3 regions of the Arthrobacter sp. TMT4-20 genome follow, and region 3 is predicted to be linked to each of the others. Evidence: riboswitches for the same ligand, from Rfam matches in the RefSeq annotation. Region 3 holds a riboswitch; each other region holds the start of a gene.
The links. A riboswitch is a leader RNA that binds a small molecule or an ion and turns the genes downstream of it on or off. The one in region 3 is predicted to bind S-adenosylmethionine.
Positions count from the first base shown of each region.

Region 1: another riboswitch for S-adenosylmethionine. It lies ahead of sfnG (dimethylsulfone monooxygenase SfnG); the one in region 3 lies ahead of ACX80Z_RS01075 (aminotransferase class V-fold PLP-dependent enzyme).
Region 2: another riboswitch for S-adenosylmethionine. It lies ahead of metX (homoserine O-acetyltransferase MetX); the one in region 3 lies ahead of ACX80Z_RS01075 (aminotransferase class V-fold PLP-dependent enzyme).

Region 1 covers NZ_JBTNDW010000013.1:33,077-38,284, reverse strand. Annotated here, with positions in the region: gene ACX80Z_RS12900 (O-acetylhomoserine aminocarboxypropyltransferase/cysteine synthase family protein) at 1-961, opposite strand, end outside; gene sfnG (dimethylsulfone monooxygenase SfnG) at 961-2,106, opposite strand; SAM riboswitch class I at 2,113-2,217, opposite strand; gene acs (acetate--CoA ligase) at 2,304-4,256, opposite strand; gene ACX80Z_RS12885 (ABC transporter permease) at 4,247-5,161, opposite strand; gene ACX80Z_RS12880 (aliphatic sulfonate ABC transporter substrate-binding protein) at 5,158-5,208, opposite strand, start outside.
Region 2 covers NZ_JBTNDW010000009.1:156,129-161,336, forward strand. Annotated here, with positions in the region: gene ACX80Z_RS10710 (DMT family transporter) at 1-223, opposite strand, end outside; gene ACX80Z_RS10715 (RNA-binding S4 domain-containing protein) at 329-589, shown strand; gene ACX80Z_RS10720 (alpha/beta hydrolase) at 576-1,286, opposite strand; gene ACX80Z_RS10725 (SGNH/GDSL hydrolase family protein) at 1,402-2,223, shown strand; gene metX (homoserine O-acetyltransferase MetX) at 2,238-3,371, opposite strand; SAM riboswitch class IV at 3,390-3,525, opposite strand; gene ACX80Z_RS10735 (hypothetical protein) at 3,643-4,071, shown strand; gene ACX80Z_RS10740 (VOC family protein) at 4,076-4,717, shown strand; gene ACX80Z_RS10745 (CPBP family intramembrane glutamic endopeptidase) at 4,759-5,208, opposite strand, start outside.
Region 3 covers NZ_JBTNDW010000001.1:231,556-236,763, forward strand. Annotated here, with positions in the region: gene rsgA (ribosome small subunit-dependent GTPase A) at 1-957, shown strand, start outside; gene ACX80Z_RS01065 (cold-shock protein) at 1,060-1,263, shown strand; gene hisN (histidinol-phosphatase) at 1,543-2,352, shown strand; SAM riboswitch class IV at 2,406-2,519, shown strand; gene ACX80Z_RS01075 (aminotransferase class V-fold PLP-dependent enzyme) at 2,556-3,920, shown strand; gene ACX80Z_RS01080 (class I SAM-dependent methyltransferase) at 4,001-4,759, shown strand; gene ACX80Z_RS01085 (metal ABC transporter substrate-binding protein) at 4,809-5,208, shown strand, end outside.

The DNA.
Region 1 (5,208 bases), on a different contig from region 3:
CCGCGAAGTTCACGTACTCCACCCGAGGGTCGTTCTCCAGCCACTCAGCGACCGCCTGGGCGTTGGACAGGTGTTCGTCCATCCGCTGGGCCAGGGTTTCCACGCCCTGCAGCAGCTGGAAGGCCGACATGGGGGAGAGGGACGGCCCGATGTCCCGCAGCTGCTCGGTGCGCAGCTTGGTCAGGAAGCCGTACTCGCCGAAGTTGGCCCACCACTGGATATTGCCGTAGGACGGGACCGGCTCGGTCATGGTGGGGAACCGGCCGTTACCCCAGTTGAAGGTTCCGGCCTCGACGACAACGCCGCCCAGGGTGGTCCCGTGCCCACCGATGAACTTGGTGGCGGAGTGGATCACAATGTCGGCGCCGTGCTCGATGGGCCGGATCAGGTAGGGGGTGCTCAGGGTGGAATCGATGATCAGCGGCACACCGGCGTCGTGGGCGATCTTCGCTAGCCCCTGGATGTCGGCGATTTCACCCGAGGGGTTCGCGATCACCTCCGCGTAGACGGCCTTCGTGTTGTCCTGGATGGCCGCAGCATAGTCAGCGGGATCCGTGCCGGGGACGAAGGTGGTGTCAATGCCGAACCGGCGCAGGGTCACATCGAGTTGGGTGACCGTGCCGCCGTAGAGCTGCGACGCGGCGACAATATGATCCCCGGCCTGGCAGAGGGCCGCGAACGTGATGAATTCGGCGCTCATGCCCGACGCCGTCGCGACCGCCCCGATGCCACCCTCCAGGGACGCGATCCGCTCCTCGAACGCGGCGACCGTAGGGTTGCCGATCCGCGAATAAATGTTGCCGTACTTTTGGAGCGCGAAGAGGTTGGCGGCGTCGTTCGTGTCCTTGAACACGAACGAGGTCGTCTGGTAGATGGGTACCGCTCGGGCGCCGTGGGCCGAGTCGGGGGTGCCACCCGCGTGAAGAGCGCGTGTACGGAAACCGAAGCTGCGATCAGCCATCAGACACCTGCCTTAATCTGGTTGTCAACATTGAAATCTAGGCCCTCTTTACGGGCGAGGTCCGCTTCGAGTTCGCGGACGATGGGGAGGATGTCCTTGCCGAAGGCTTCGACCTCCTCCTGGAAGTGGAGGTAGCAGGTCAGCATCAGGTTCACGCCGATTTTCTTGTACTCGACGATCCGCTCGGCGATCTGCTCGGGGGTGCCGATCAGCTGGGTCTTGAAGCCGTCGTTGTACTGGATCAGGTCCTCGAAGGACGAGTCCGCCCACATACCCTTGCCGTCCTTGGTCGAGGCACCGGCTTCCTGCACGGCGCCCCGGAACCCCTCCACCGCCGGTTTGTGGGCCTTGGCCACGATCTCGCGGAGCGTCTCGCGGGCTTCCTTCTCGGTATCGCGGGCAATCACAAAACCGTTGAGCCCGAACCGGGGGTGGCGGCCGACGTCGGCCGCTGAGGCCTGCACGCCGGCGATATTCTCCTTGAATCCCTCGAGGTCCTTGCCGTTGGAAAAGTACCAGTCGGCCACCCGGCCAGCAGTGGCCTGCGCCGCCGTCGAGTTCCCGCCGAAGAAGATTTCAGGGTGTGGACGCCCGGGCACGTCGACGGGCGGCGGGTTGAGGGTGAAATCGGTGATGTTGTAATACTTGCCGGCCTGGGAGAAGTTCTGCTCGGTCCAGAGGCCGCGGAGGATCCTGATGAACTCTTCGGTGCGGACGTAGCGCTCGTCGTGTTCCAGCCACGGCAGCCCGAACCCGGTGAACTCACTCTTCAGCCAGCCGGACACAATGTTCACCGCCGCCCGACCACCAGAGATGTGGTCAGCGGTGATGATGAACTTCGCCAGGACTCCGGGCTGCCACATGCCGGGGTGGACGGCGGCGATCACCTTCAGCTTTTCGGTCGCACCGAGCAGCGCCAGGGAGAACGACGTCGCCTCATGCTGCTTGTCGGCGCCGTACGACGCCGCATACCGGGTTTGCGAGAGGGCGTACTCGAAGCCGGCGTCCTCCGCGATGCGGGCCAGCTTCTTGTTGTACTCGAAGTCCCAGCTGGTGCGCTGCTCAATGGTGGAGACCACCAGGCCGCCGCTCACATTGGGCACCCAGTACGCGAACTTCAGGGGTTGGGAAAGGTCAATAGCCATAGTGGTCCTCCATCGTGCCTGGCATTAGCACCCTAATGTCACTGCCGTGGGCAGTGGCCAGGGTTGCTGCGGTGTCAATGAGCCAGATCTCTCAACCGCTCGGGATGGTCCCCACCAGTGTGACAGTCCTCTCACGGTCGACCAACATTGTTGCTCTCCGTTGCGGGTTGTCCCTCCGGTGGGGTTTGCTGGCGGGGTCACGGTGACGCCCTTGCGGCCAGTGCGGCAGCGATGCCGGGCACGCACGCCTCGTTCTGCAGGGAAGTGGTGTCACCCAGCGTTGTGTTCTCGAACAGCTGCGTCAGGAGCCGGCGCATGATCTTGCCGGACCGGGTCTTCGGGACGTCCGCGACGACGACGACGGCGGCCGGCTTGGCGATCGGCCCGATCACCGCCGCGACGTGGTCCCGCAAGACCCGGCTCACCTCCTCCGCCGCGTGCGCGCCGGCCCCGTGGGACGCAGCCAGCACCACGAAGGCGGCAATCGCATGGCCGGTCCGCGGATCGGAGACCGGACAGACGCCGGCCTCGACCACCCACGGGTGAGCAACCAGGGCCGATTCAATCTCGATGGTCGAGAGCCGGTGGCCTGACACGTTGAGCACATCGTCGACCCGGCCGAGGATCCAGGTGTCGCCGTCGTCGTCGTTCCTGGCCCCATCACCGGCCAGGAACCAGCCCTGGGCGGCGAACTTTCGCCAGTAGGAATCCAGGTAGCGCTGCGGGTCGCCCCAGACGGTGCGCGCCATCGCCGGTCCGGTGCGGTCCACGACGATCAGGCCCTGCTCACCGGTGGGTACCGGGTTTCCGGCGTCGTCGACAATCCGGGTGCTCACGCCGGGGAGGGCGCGGGAGGCAGAACCGGGCTTGAACGAGGGGTCAGTGGGGCGGGGAGAGAGGATGGTGGCGCCGGTTTCTGACTGCCACCAGGTGTCGACGACCGGTGCGGTGCCAGCCCCGAGGTGCTCCCTGAACCAGCGCCAGGCCTCGGGGTTGGTGGCCTCACCGACGGTGCCGAGGAGACGGATCGAGGACAGATCGTAGCTGGCAGGCACGCCGTCCGGGAACCAGCCCATCAGCGACCGGATCAGGGTGGGGGCCGTGTAATAGCTGGTCACCTTGTAACGCTGGATGATCTCGAAGTGCCGCCCCGGATGTGGGGTGTTGGGAGTGCCCTCGAAGATCACCTGGGTGGCGCCGTTGGAGAGCGGACCGTAGATCTCGTAGGTATGGGCGGTCACCCAGGCAAGGTCGGCGGTGCACCAGTGGACGTCCTGGTCCCGCTGCGACGGATCGGGGTTGCTGAACAGGTAGGCGAAACTCCACGACGCCTGGGTCAGGTACCCACCGGAGGTGTGCACCAGGCCTTTCGGCTTACCCGTGGTGCCGGAGGTGTACATGATGAACAGGGGAGTCTCGGCGTCGAACGCCTCGGCAGCGTGATGCGGGGACGCGGCGCCGACGGCGTCATGCCACCAGACGTCCCGGCCCTCGGTCCACTCGATGTCGCTGCCGGTGCGGCGGATCACCAGAACATGTTCGATGCTGTTGGAACCGGACACGGCCTGATCGGCGTTGGTCTTGACCGGCACCGCTGCGCCGCGCCGGTACTGCCCGTCAGTTGTGACCAACAGTTTGGCGCCGGTGTCCTCAACCCGGAAGCGTAAGGCTTCAGCAGAGAATCCGCCGAACACCAGTGAGTGCACCGCCCCGATTCGCGCGCACGCCAGGGTGACCACAATCGTTTCGACGAGCACGGGTAGGTAGATCACCACGCGGTCGCCCTTGCCGATCCCGAGGTTCAGCAAGGCGTTGGCGGCGCGTGACACCTCCTCCTGCAGGTCCGAGTAGGTGACCGTTCGCTGGTCCCCGGGCTCACCCTCGAAATGCAGGGCGACCTTGCTGCCCAGCCCGGCATCCACGTGCCGATCCACGCAGTTGTGGGCCACGTTGAGGCGGCCCCCCGCGAACCACTCGATCACCGGGACGGTGAGCTGCCCGTCGGCGCCACCCGATACCGGCCGGGCTGGCTGAAAGCTGTGCGCCGTGGACCATTCGGCAGCCCAGTCCAGCCGGCGCGCCTGCTGTTCCCAGAACGCCAGGCGGTCCGTCTCGGTCAGGGGGTCGGCCTCCTGAAGGCTCACGCCCATCGCCGGACCGCCCACTTCTCGGCGATCCCCAGGAGGGCATCGGTGGTTTTGCCGATGATCGCCAACAGGATGATCGCCAGGAAGATCCTGTCCACCCGTCCGTTGTATTGTGAATCACTCAACAGGTATCCGAGCCCCAGCGAGGAGGCAATCAGTTCAGCCGCGACCAGGAACAGCCACGCCTGGGCGAGGCCCAACCGGAGACCGGAGAACACTGATGGAATCACGGCCGGGAGTTGCACCGTGGTCAGCAGTTTGAAGCCCTTCAACCCGAACGCCCGGCCGGCCTCCACCAGGTTCCGGTCCACGTGCCGGAGCGCGAGGTACACGGTGGTGAAGACGGGGAAGAAGGCGCCAATGAGGATCAGCGTGATCTTTGAATCCTCGCCGATCTTCATCCACAGGATGAGCAGCGGCACCCAGGCCAGGGACGGGACAGCACGCAAGGCGCCGATGGTGGGAGCGAGCAGCGCGTCCGCGATCCGGGACAGCCCGACGAGTGAGCCGATCGCGAGGCCCAGGGCGGCGCCGAAGGTGAAGCCCAGCAGTACCCGTTGGGTGGAGATGCCGATGTGGGTCCACAGCTCGCCGCGCTGGATCAGTTCGACTGCCGCATTGAGCACCGCCGCGGGCGGCGGCACCTGGACGGCGCTGAACAGGCCGGTGACGGAGTTCAGCTGCCAGACGGTGATGATCAGCCCGGGCAGGATCAGCCCGAGGAGCAGACGCACCCAGCCACGCCGCAGCGGGCCGGTCTGGGACCATCCATGTGCCGGTCCGCCCCGTTCGGGCGGCGGCTGGGTGGCGTCTGCCGTTGCCACGGTGGAGCCGGAGGCTTCCAGGGAAGTCTGGCTCACGCCCGTGACGCTGTTCCCGGTCACGTACGGATTCCCGATGTGGGTCATGAGGAGGCCTCAATCGCCGTGGGATCCGCGTTGCGCACCAGGGAGTC
Region 2 (5,208 bases), on a different contig from region 3:
AGGGAAGTATCTGCCGGAAACCGGCCCGCCCCCGCGGCAGCACGAGGGTGATAATCACCATCAGGACGAGGCCGGTGCTGAAGCTGACTAGCGCTGCGGCAACCCCATCGTTGAGGTGTGTGCCGAGGGCGCCGTTGATTCTCCCCTGCAGGGGAATTGCCACGCCGGCTGAGACGGCGAGCAGCAGGCCGAGGAACAGGGGAAGCCGGGGGTGGTGTGACACCCATTGATCCTATGGCAGGCTGGCCCGTGCCCTGGGACCAGTCGAACGGATCAAGAGATTCGGAGCCATGCCGCTGAGACCGGCAGGGTCGGGCAGAATGGAGCCATGAACCAATCCCCAGAAAGCGACCCGACCGTCGGCCACACCATCCCCATTACTGATGACATGATCCGGCTGGGTCAGCTGCTGAAGCTATCCAATCTGGCTGAGGACGGCGCGCAGGCCAAGGAGCTGGTGGATAACGGCCTCGTGAAAGTCAACGGGGCCATCGAGGAGCGCCGCGGCGCGCAGCTCCATCCAGGCGACGTGGTCACCGTGAATGGCGCCTCGGTCACTATCACCCGTGAGACCGCTAACGGCGTTTAGGCTGCGGTTCAATCCCGAAAACTGTCAGCTCGAGGAATTCCTTGACGTGGGCAAGCTCACGCATGCTGATGCTGTGGGCGATGCCCGCATACAGCACCTTGGTGAGGTTCGTGTGTGCGACAGCCCAGCGGTGAGTGAATTCAATCCGGTCGGGAGTGATCACCGGATCCTCCTGATCGCGCCCCCAGAAGAGCGGCACCGGGTGCGCTGCTGCGTCGTCGTCATTGAAGAACTGGCTGCCCTCGGCTGGCACCACAAACCCTGAGAGCCCGACGACGGCGGTGAAGTCGCGGGGGCGATGACGCAGCAGGGTGGTGGCGACGGCCATTCCCATGGAGAAGCCGAGCAGGGACACGCTGGTATGCCCGGCTTTCACCGAGTCGAGCCAGCCGGCTACCTTGGCGACGGTGTCAGTCACCAGATCCACCGAGTATCCGGTGTCCTGGGTGAGGGGGAACCAGGTGAACCCTGGCCCCATCGCGTGGGGGGCCCGCACGGAGGCGACCGTGAGGTTGGGCGGCAGATGGTCGACTAAGCCCATGAGGTCTTCCTCATTGGCAAGATGTCCGTGGAACATGACGAGCAGGGCGGTACCCTCGCGTTCCGCCGCGGGGCGCGACCACAGGACCACGGGATCCCAGGCAGGCGCGGTGGCGTGATCGGCGGCTGGCAGGTGGGGTGATTCCGAAAGAGTCATTGACCTAGTCTTTCACGCGCGGAGGGTCGCGTTCAGTATCGGTCTGTAACAGGATAGAAGGATGAACCGGAACCTGTACCTGACGCCCGACACCCCGGCCGATCCTCACGACAGCATGCCAGAGAGCAGCGTGGCGAACAGTATCCCGCATCCGTGGACCCGCTATGTTGCCCTCGGTGACTCATTCACCGAGGGCATTGGTGACCCGAATCCCGAGAGCGTGGGCGGCAACAGGGGGTGGGCCGACCGGGTCGCTGAAGAACTCAGCAGGAGCCGGGAGGATTTCGCGTATGCCAACCTCGCCGTTCGTGGCCGGCTGCTGCACCAGATCGTGGACCAGCAGGTTGCACCGGCTTTGGCCTTGAAACCGGACCTGATCACCATCTCGGCCGGCGGCAACGACCTGATCCGGCCGGGTGGCGACCCGGACCAGCTGGCGGCCCGGCTGGACGGTGCCGTTGAGGCGCTCAGCGCGGATCAGGCGACGGTGGTCCTGTTCGCCGGCCCCGACGCGAGAGATTCGGTGCTGGGCAACTTCAGGTCCAAGACGGCAATTTTCAACGAGAACCTGAGGATCATCGCCGCCCGGCATGACGCCCTGATCGCAGACATGTGGGCGCTCCGGCAGCTGGTGAACCCGCAGATGTGGGATGGAGACCGGTTGCACTTTTCCCCGCTGGGTCATCACACCATTGCCATGATGGTGCTGGAAACCCTCGCGGTACCCCATTCCCTGACACCGCTCGAACCGCAGCCGCTGCCCCATCAGAGCTGGCGCGCCGCGCGGACGGAGGACCTGGTGTGGGCGAAGGTGTACTTCGTCCCCTGGGTGCTGCGCCGGCTCCGCCGCCAGTCCTCGGGCGACGGGGTGCTGGCGAAAAGGCCCGATGCCGCTCCGATCTTTGGCCCCGGGATGCCCCCCGGCGTCGGCGGCTAAGCCCCGGTCATTCACTAGTGATCGGTGTAGAAGGCTTCCCGCAGGCGTTGATCGAGCTGGTGGATCTCGGTCAGGAAGGCGTCGTGGCCGATCGGTGAGACGATCGTGTGGACGGGCACCTCCCCCGGCAAGGCCTGTGCCAGGGTGTGGGACTGGCTGGGGAAATACAACCGGTCCGAGTCAACCGCTGCGATGAAGAACTCGGCGGTGGCATCCCGCAACGCCAGGTGCAGGGGACCGCGGTCCCGGCCGGCATCATGCCCCATGAGTGCTTCTGTCAGCACCAGATAGCTGTTGGCGTCGAACCGTTCCACCAGCTTGCTGGCTTGATGGTCAAGGTAGCTTTCCACCTGAAATCTGCCCCGGGCTGCCGGGTCCGACGAGCCGAAGGGTGTCTCTGCACCCTGTGCCGCCCGACCGAAGCGGTGCTCCAGCTCCGGCTCGGACCGGTAGGTGATGTGGGCGATGCGCCGGGCCAGCCCGAGCCCGGCGACCGGGCCTGTGCCCGGATAGTAGTCCCCCGCGGCGAATCCCGGGTCCAACCGGATAGCCTGCAGCTGCGCCTGGGCGAAGGCAATCTGCTCTGCCGAGCTTGCGGCAGTGCAGGCGATGACTGCGCACCGTTCGACCCGCTCCGGGTACACCAGAGCCCACTCCAGGGCCCTCGCGCCGCCGAGCGACCCCCCGATCACCGAGTGCCACCGATCGATTCCGAGCGCATCAGCCAGGAGGGCCTCGGCCCGGACCGAATCCCTGACCGTGAGGTAGGGGAATCGGGAGCCCCAGGGGACGCCGTCGGGGTCCGCTGACGCAGGTCCGGTGGAGCCATAGCAGCCGCCGAGCATATTGATGGATACGACAAAATACCTGGTGGTGTCGATGGTTTTGCCGGGGCCCACCAGCTGGTCCCACCAACCGTCTTCGGTCGAATCGCCGCGGGCAACATGGGAGCTGCCGGTCAGTGCATGCTGAATCAGGACGGCATTGGACCCATCGTCGTTGAGGGTGCCCCAGGTTTCATAGGCGAGCGTAATCTCGGGCAGGTGCCCCCCGGTTTCACAGGTGAAGGGGCCCAGACCGAGTGAGCGGACGACGCCGTCAGGTGTCACCTGGGCCCGGTCCTGTTGTGCGGTGTGAATAGTTGTCACTGGTATCGCCCACCTCGGAATCCGCGCTTGCGCCGGACACCCTGTCCGCCGCCTGGTCGTCACCCGGGGCACCCCACCGCGAAGGAGGGTTGCCGTCCAGCAAGCCGGGGCTTGGTGGAGCGGGGTGTTCCGCTCCGTGCTGGCACTCGTGACCTGTTCCTAGATAACCCGAAAACGCAGCTTCGACGCAAATATGTGAACGTCCGTGTATCTGAACGTCCGTGGCAAAAAAGACCCTGATCTGCCCCCAGCAGCCCGATAAGCTTGCGCCATGCGGATCCGCCCAATCGATCTCGTCGATGTTTTTGTCTACCTCGTCGTCCTGGGTCTGTTCATTCAACTGTTTCCCGCGGTGATTTCCGAGACGTTCACCCTGGCGTTGCTGACCGCTGCGCTGCTGAAGCTGGTGCTCGAATTGGTGATGCGGGTGAAGAAGGCCCTGTTGACCCGCGTCCGTACGGCTGAGCGGGTTCTCCCCCGGGTGATCAATGGTGGGGCCCTGCTGCTGGTGCTTCCCGGAAGCAAACTCCTGGTGCTCCAGCTGGTGGCGTTCCTCTTCGGCGATGCGGTGTACCTGGGTGGCTTCTTCCAGGTCACGGCGCTGATCATCGTTCTGATGGCTGCCCGGGGTGGCGTGAGACGCCTTTTCGTCGGTAAGGGTCCCCTAAGTCGAGACACAGATCACAAAGTGCCAAACTAGGGCCATGCGCTTGGACCATGTCTCATATGCTTGTGAACCCGACGGCCTCGTAGCAACTGCGGGGAGGATCGCCGATGCCCTCGGCGTCGACCCGGTGAAGGGTGGTGTGCATCCCCGCTTCGGCACCAGGAACATGATTTTCCCGATGCTGAACGGTCAATATCTCGAAGTTGTTGAGGTGCTGAACCACCCGGCTTCCGACAAAGCTCCCTTCGGCCAGGCGGTTCGCGCCCGGTCCGAGGCTGGCGGCGGCTGGATGGGTTGGTGTGTTGCTGTGGATGATCTGGCCCCCTTCGAGGAACGCCTCGGTCGTAGCGCCGTCCCGGGCAACCGCAAATTTCCTGACGGTCAGGAGCTCACCTGGCAGCAGATTGGCATCAAGGGGCTGATCGCTGATCCCCAGGTCCCCTATATGTTGCGGTGGGATGACGGTACTGAGGCCCTGCACCCCTCACAGGCCCGACCCGCTACAGTGCGCCTCGATTCGCTGACCATTGCAGGGTCCCCCGACCGGATTGCTGAATGGCTGGGCACGCCGGCGACCGAGCCGCTCGATGAGGTTGTTGTGCAGTGGGTGGCACCCAATGGCACTCCCGGCATCATGTCCGTGACCTTCCAGACTGCCAACGGCCTGGTGGAAATTTAACTGCACCCTTTCGTGTGACCGGCCGGCAAGTCGCCACGTGACTAGTCGCCGATACCAATCGCCGATCCAAAGAGGGCGAAGCCTACAAACCCGGCGATATCGAGCAGGGCGTGGGCGATGACCAGGGGCATCACCCGTTTGGTCCGGGTGTAGGCATATCCAAAGATCAGACCCATCAGGACATTGCCGATAAACGGCCCGAAGCCCTGATACAGGTGGTAGCTGCCCCGGAGCAGGGCACTGGTGATGATGATGGCCGGCATTGACCAGCCCAGCTGCTTCAGCCGGTGAAACAGGTATCCCACCACAATGACCTCTTCGACCACTGCGTGGCGCAGCGCCGAGAGAATCAGGACGGGCACGGTCCACCAGTAGGCGTCGAGCGCAGCGGGCTCGATTGCCGTCGTGATCCCCAGCGCACGCCCCGCCGCATAGACGCCGAGCGTGCCGACCCCGATGACCATCGCCAGGCCGAACCCCAGGCCGAAATC
Region 3 (5,208 bases):
GACGGTGACGGTGAGCGGGTAGTCATCGCGGCCCGGGCCCGCGAACTCCGTCGAACTCCGGTGGTTGCCGGTGACCTGGTCGCCCTGGTGGGCGACCTTTCCGGCGGCCCGGACGCACTGGCACGGCTGGTCCGTGTTCAGGAGCGCCGGACTTTGCTGCGCCGGAGCGCCGACGACACCGATCCGGTGGAGCGCGCCGTCGTCGCCAATGCGGACCAGCTGGTGATCGTGGTGGCCGCGGCGAACCCTGAACCTCGCACCGGTTTCATCGACCGCGCTCTGGTGGCAGCCTACGACGCCGGCATCCAGCCCATCCTCTGCGTCACCAAGGCAGACCTGAAAGACCCCACCGAGTTGCTCGACAACTACCGACACCTCGATCTTCCGGTCATCATCAGCCGAACAGCCACCGCCGATGAAGGAGTGGAGAGCACCTCGGACGACGGCCTGTCCGCCCGGCTCCTCGGTGACGCCGTCAACCAGTTGCGGTCCCATCTCGATGGGAAAGTCAGCGTGCTGCTGGGACACTCGGGCGTGGGTAAATCCACTATGGTCAACGCGCTCACCGGATCCAACCGGGCAACCGGCGGAGTGAACGCGGTGACAGGCAGGGGAAGGCACACGTCGTCGTCGGCGGTTGCCTTGAAAGCCGGAGATTCCCTGCCGGGGACCTGGATTATCGACACCCCGGGTATCCGCTCGTTCGGTCTGGCCCATGTTGACCCGGATCGAATTCTTCAGGCCTTCCCCGACCTTGAACCAGGTACAGCTGAATGCGCCAGAGGATGCCGCCATGACCGGCTAGCGGTGAAGTGCGGCCTGGACCCGTGGGTGAGCGAGGGGCGGGCAGGCGTTTCGGGCCCAGTCCGGCTGGCCTCCCTACGGCGGCTGCTCGGCTCCAGCGTCCCCGAGCCCAAGGGAAATACGCAAGAAGCTAAAGAGCTCGGCGAACAGTAGACCTGATAGGCTTAAAGCAGTTGTGGTGTTAAGCACTAATTTTCGCCTCAACGAGAACCCCGAAGCACGGGGGGATTCTCACACACAAGGAATATGAAAAAAATGGCAACAGGTACAGTCAAATGGTTCAACGCTGAAAAGGGCTTTGGATTCATTGCTCCTGATGACGGCGGCGCGGATGTATTCGCCCACTTCTCAGCAATCAACTCCAGCGGATTCCGCGCCCTCGAAGAGAACCAGAAGGTCAACTTCGAGACCACGCAGGGCCCCAAGGGACCGCAGGCCGAGAACATCACCGTTATCTAATAACCCAGATACGTAGCCCGTCCCACTGGACGGCTCCCCACAGGACACCGAAGCGGCTCACCGCTGCCGGTGTCCTGTGGCGTTTAAGGTGCCTCCTGCCCACCGTATCCGGGCAATGGATGGGCAGCTACGGAACTCTCCACCGAACCTGGCCATACAGTGGGCAGGCGGGCAAACTCCGGAAATCCTGGACCTGGTGGTGGCCCGTTGGTGCAGGGCTGGTGCCACGGGGCCGGGCACATCCCGCACTATCGCGGGGTTAGGCGATAGGTTGAAGGTATGAACCACCGCCAAAGCTATAACGATGATCTGCGCCTTGCCCACGTCATGGCCGATTCTGTAGACGACCAGACCATGTCGCGATTCAAGGCCCAGGACCTGGTGGTGGAGACCAAGCCAGACCTGACCCCGGTAACCGATGCCGATAAGGCTGCCGAAGAGTCGATTCGTGGCCAGCTCTCCCGCGCCCGCCCCCGCGACGCGGTGCTCGGCGAAGAGTTCGGAAGCAGTGGTGCCGGCTCGCGTCGCTGGATCATCGATCCCATCGACGGCACCAAAAGTTTTGTGCGGGGCGTCCCGGTCTGGGCCACCCTGATTGCGCTGATTGACGAGGGGCAACCGGTGGTCGGGTTGGTCAGCGCTCCGGCTCTGGGCAAACGCTGGTGGGCCGCCACCGGGACCGGCGCCTACATGGGCAAGTCCCTCGCGGCGGCAAGCCGGCTCAAGGTATCCAACGTGTCCCGGCTCGAGGATGCCTCGATGTCTTATTCCAGCCTCTCGGGCTGGAAGGAACGCGGGAACCTGCCGGAATTCCTGACCCTGACCGACTCGGTGTGGCGCAGCAGGGCCTACGGCGACTTCTGGTCCTACTGTCTGGTTGCGGAGGGCGCAGTCGACATCGCCTGCGAACCCGAGTTGAACCTGTATGACATGGCGGCCCTGGTGCCGATCATCACCGAGGCCGGCGGGCGCTTCACCTCGCTGGAAGGCACCGACGGACCGTTTGGCGGGAATGCTTTGGCCACCAACAGCACCCTCCACAATGACGTGCTGCAGATCCTCAACCCTGATGTTGATGACTTGCTTTAAGAAGCCGTAATAAAAAGCCTGGGGCGCCTGCCGTGCCCTAGGCTTTTTCTATTGGTCACGAGTGTCAGCGCTAAACCCCGGTTTGCTGGCCGGCAACCCTCCTCTTCGCGGCGGGGTGCCCCGGGTGACGACCAGGCCGTCCCTGACTGGGCTGGCAAGCGCGGACACCCTGCTGCGGGGTCCACCACCGTTGGAGATCCAGCATGACTATTGCAACCATCGAGCCGTTCCACCATTCCACCTCAACCGTGAATCAGTTGGCGAAGGTGGTGGGAGATGACCTGTTGGTGCCGCTGCTTGGGGGTAGCGAGGTACGCTACGTCAATCTCGACTACGCCGCGTCCGCTCCGGCGCTGGTCGAGGTCCTCGACTTCGTCAATACGGTTATCCCCTTCTACGCCAGCGTCCACCGCGGCGCCGGCTACACCTCCCAGGTTTCCACCTCGCTGTACGAAAATGCCAGGACAACAGTCCGGCGTTTTGTGGGTGGACGCAGCGACGACTTAGTGATCTTTACCCGCAACACCACCGACTCGCTGAACCTGCTGGCCGGCTGCGTGCCCTCCACGGGGGAGGTGTTGTACCTGGATGTCGAACATCATGCCAACCTGTTGCCCTGGCAGCAGCTCCCCCACCGCAGCCTCACGGCCGGCGTGACGCTCGCCGACACCCTTGAGCGGGTCCGCGCCGAGCTATCCACGGGTGGGGTCAGTCTGCTGGCGGTCACCGGGGCATCCAATGTCACCGGCGAGCTTCTACCGATCAGCGAGTTGGCTGAATTGGCGCACGCCCACGGGGCGCGAATCGTGGTGGATGCCGCCCAGCTCGCACCCCATCGTCGGATCGACATCAGCCGCGATGGTATCGACTATGTGGCATTCTCGGGTCACAAGCTATACGCGCCGTTCGGTGCTGGCGTGCTCGTGGGCCGCCCGGACTGGCTGGACGCCGGCACCCCGTACCTGCCCGGCGGTGGAGCCGTGCGGAGGGTCAAAGCCGATTCAGTCTCCTGGGCCACCGGACCGGCCCGCCATGAGGGTGGCTCGCCCAACGTGGTGGGCGCCGCTGCCCTCGCGCATGCTGCCGAGGTGCTCGCGTCGCTGGACGAGGATGCCTGGCTGACCCATGAACATGCCCTCCGGTCTGCGTTGACTTCCGGACTCGAAACGCTACCGGGGGTTACAGTGCACCAGCTTTTCCCGGACAGTGCCGACCCCATCGGGGTGGTGAACTTTTCGGTGTCCGGTTACGACGCCGGACTTGTCGCCGCGTATTTGTCTGCCGAACACGGGGTGGGCCTCCGCGATGGCAAGTTCTGCGCTCATCCCCTACTCAAACGGCTCGGGCTGCCGTCGGGTTCGTTGCGGGCCAGCGTGGGTCTGGGATCCCAGCCCGCGGACGTCGAGCGGCTGTTGAGCGGCCTCCGGTCCCTCCTGGCCGATGGTCTCACCGCAGATTATGTAGTGGACGAGGAACGCTGGGTACCGGCCGCCGAGACACGAACCTTTCCGGTGTGGGCTCCCCACACGCCGGGGACGGCGGGCGCTGCGCCGTGCTCGAGGGACTAGCCTCAGCAACTGGTGCCAGGAGGCGATTGACCGGTGCGGGATAGGCTTGGATCCCACCCATCGACAACAGGAGCGCACAGATGCCCCGCGGCGGCCCACGTCTGCACGACACCCGGCGAGTCCACCTCGCTGGCGGCTACCTGGACGGCGGTGCGCAGTACGACCGGGTCCGGCCCGGGTATCCCACCGACATTGTTGACTGGCTGATTCCCACCGGCGCGTCCGCCGCAGCCGACGTCGGCGCGGGCACCGGAATCTTCACCGCAGAACTCGTGAGGTGTGGGCTGAAGGTGACCGCCGTCGACCCCTCGGCGGACATGCTGGGGGTCCTTAGCACCAAGCTCCCCGCTGTGGTCGCTGTCGTCGGGACCGCCGAGGCCACCGGCCTGCCAGCTTCCTCGGTCAATCTGGTAACCATGGCGCAAGCCTGGCACTGGGTTGATCCGGTGGCAGCCACCACGGAGGCTGCACGGATCCTCACACCGGGCGGCCGCTTGGGACTGATCTGGAATCAGTTGGATGTTTCTCTGCCGTGGGTGCACCGGCTTAGCCGGATCATGCATGCCGGAGATGTCTACAAACCGGATCATCGGCCGGCGATTGGACGAGAGTTCGGGGCGCTTGAACAGCGATCGGCGCGGTGGGCGCAGCCGCTGGGCACCTCAGATATCGTCGACCTCGCCAAATCCAGAAGTTACTACCGTCGGGCGGGTCCAGAGATTCGGGCCAGGGTCGAGGCCAACCTCGACTGGTACCTCCACGAACATCTGGGATTCGCCGCCGATGCTCAGGTGGAGTTGCCGTACTTCACCCATTCCTGGCGGGCAGACCGCCTGTAAGAAGACCGGAACACTGTTGCTAAGGCATGCCAATGAGTTAGATTTAGGTATGCCGAAACTTTTTGTTCCGCTGGTGCTTCTTCTCGTACTGGCACTCACCGGCTGCGGTGCCAGCCCGGCCGTGCAGGCGAGGCCAGCCGACGACGACGACCGCCCGCTGGTGCTGACCACCTTCACTGTGCTCGCGGATCTGGCAGATCAGGTGGGCGGCGGGCACGTCAGGGTTGAATCCATCACCAAAATCGGCGCTGAAATCCACGGCTACGACCCGACGCCGTCGGACCTGGTCAACGCTCAGGACGCCGATCTGATTCTCGACAACGGTCTGGGCCTTGAGCGCTGGTTTGAACGCTTCCTGCTTTCGGTGGATGCCCCGCGCGTGGTCCTCTCCGACGGCGTCGAGCCGGTCGACATTCGCTCTGGCGCCTACAACGGACTGCCTAACCCCC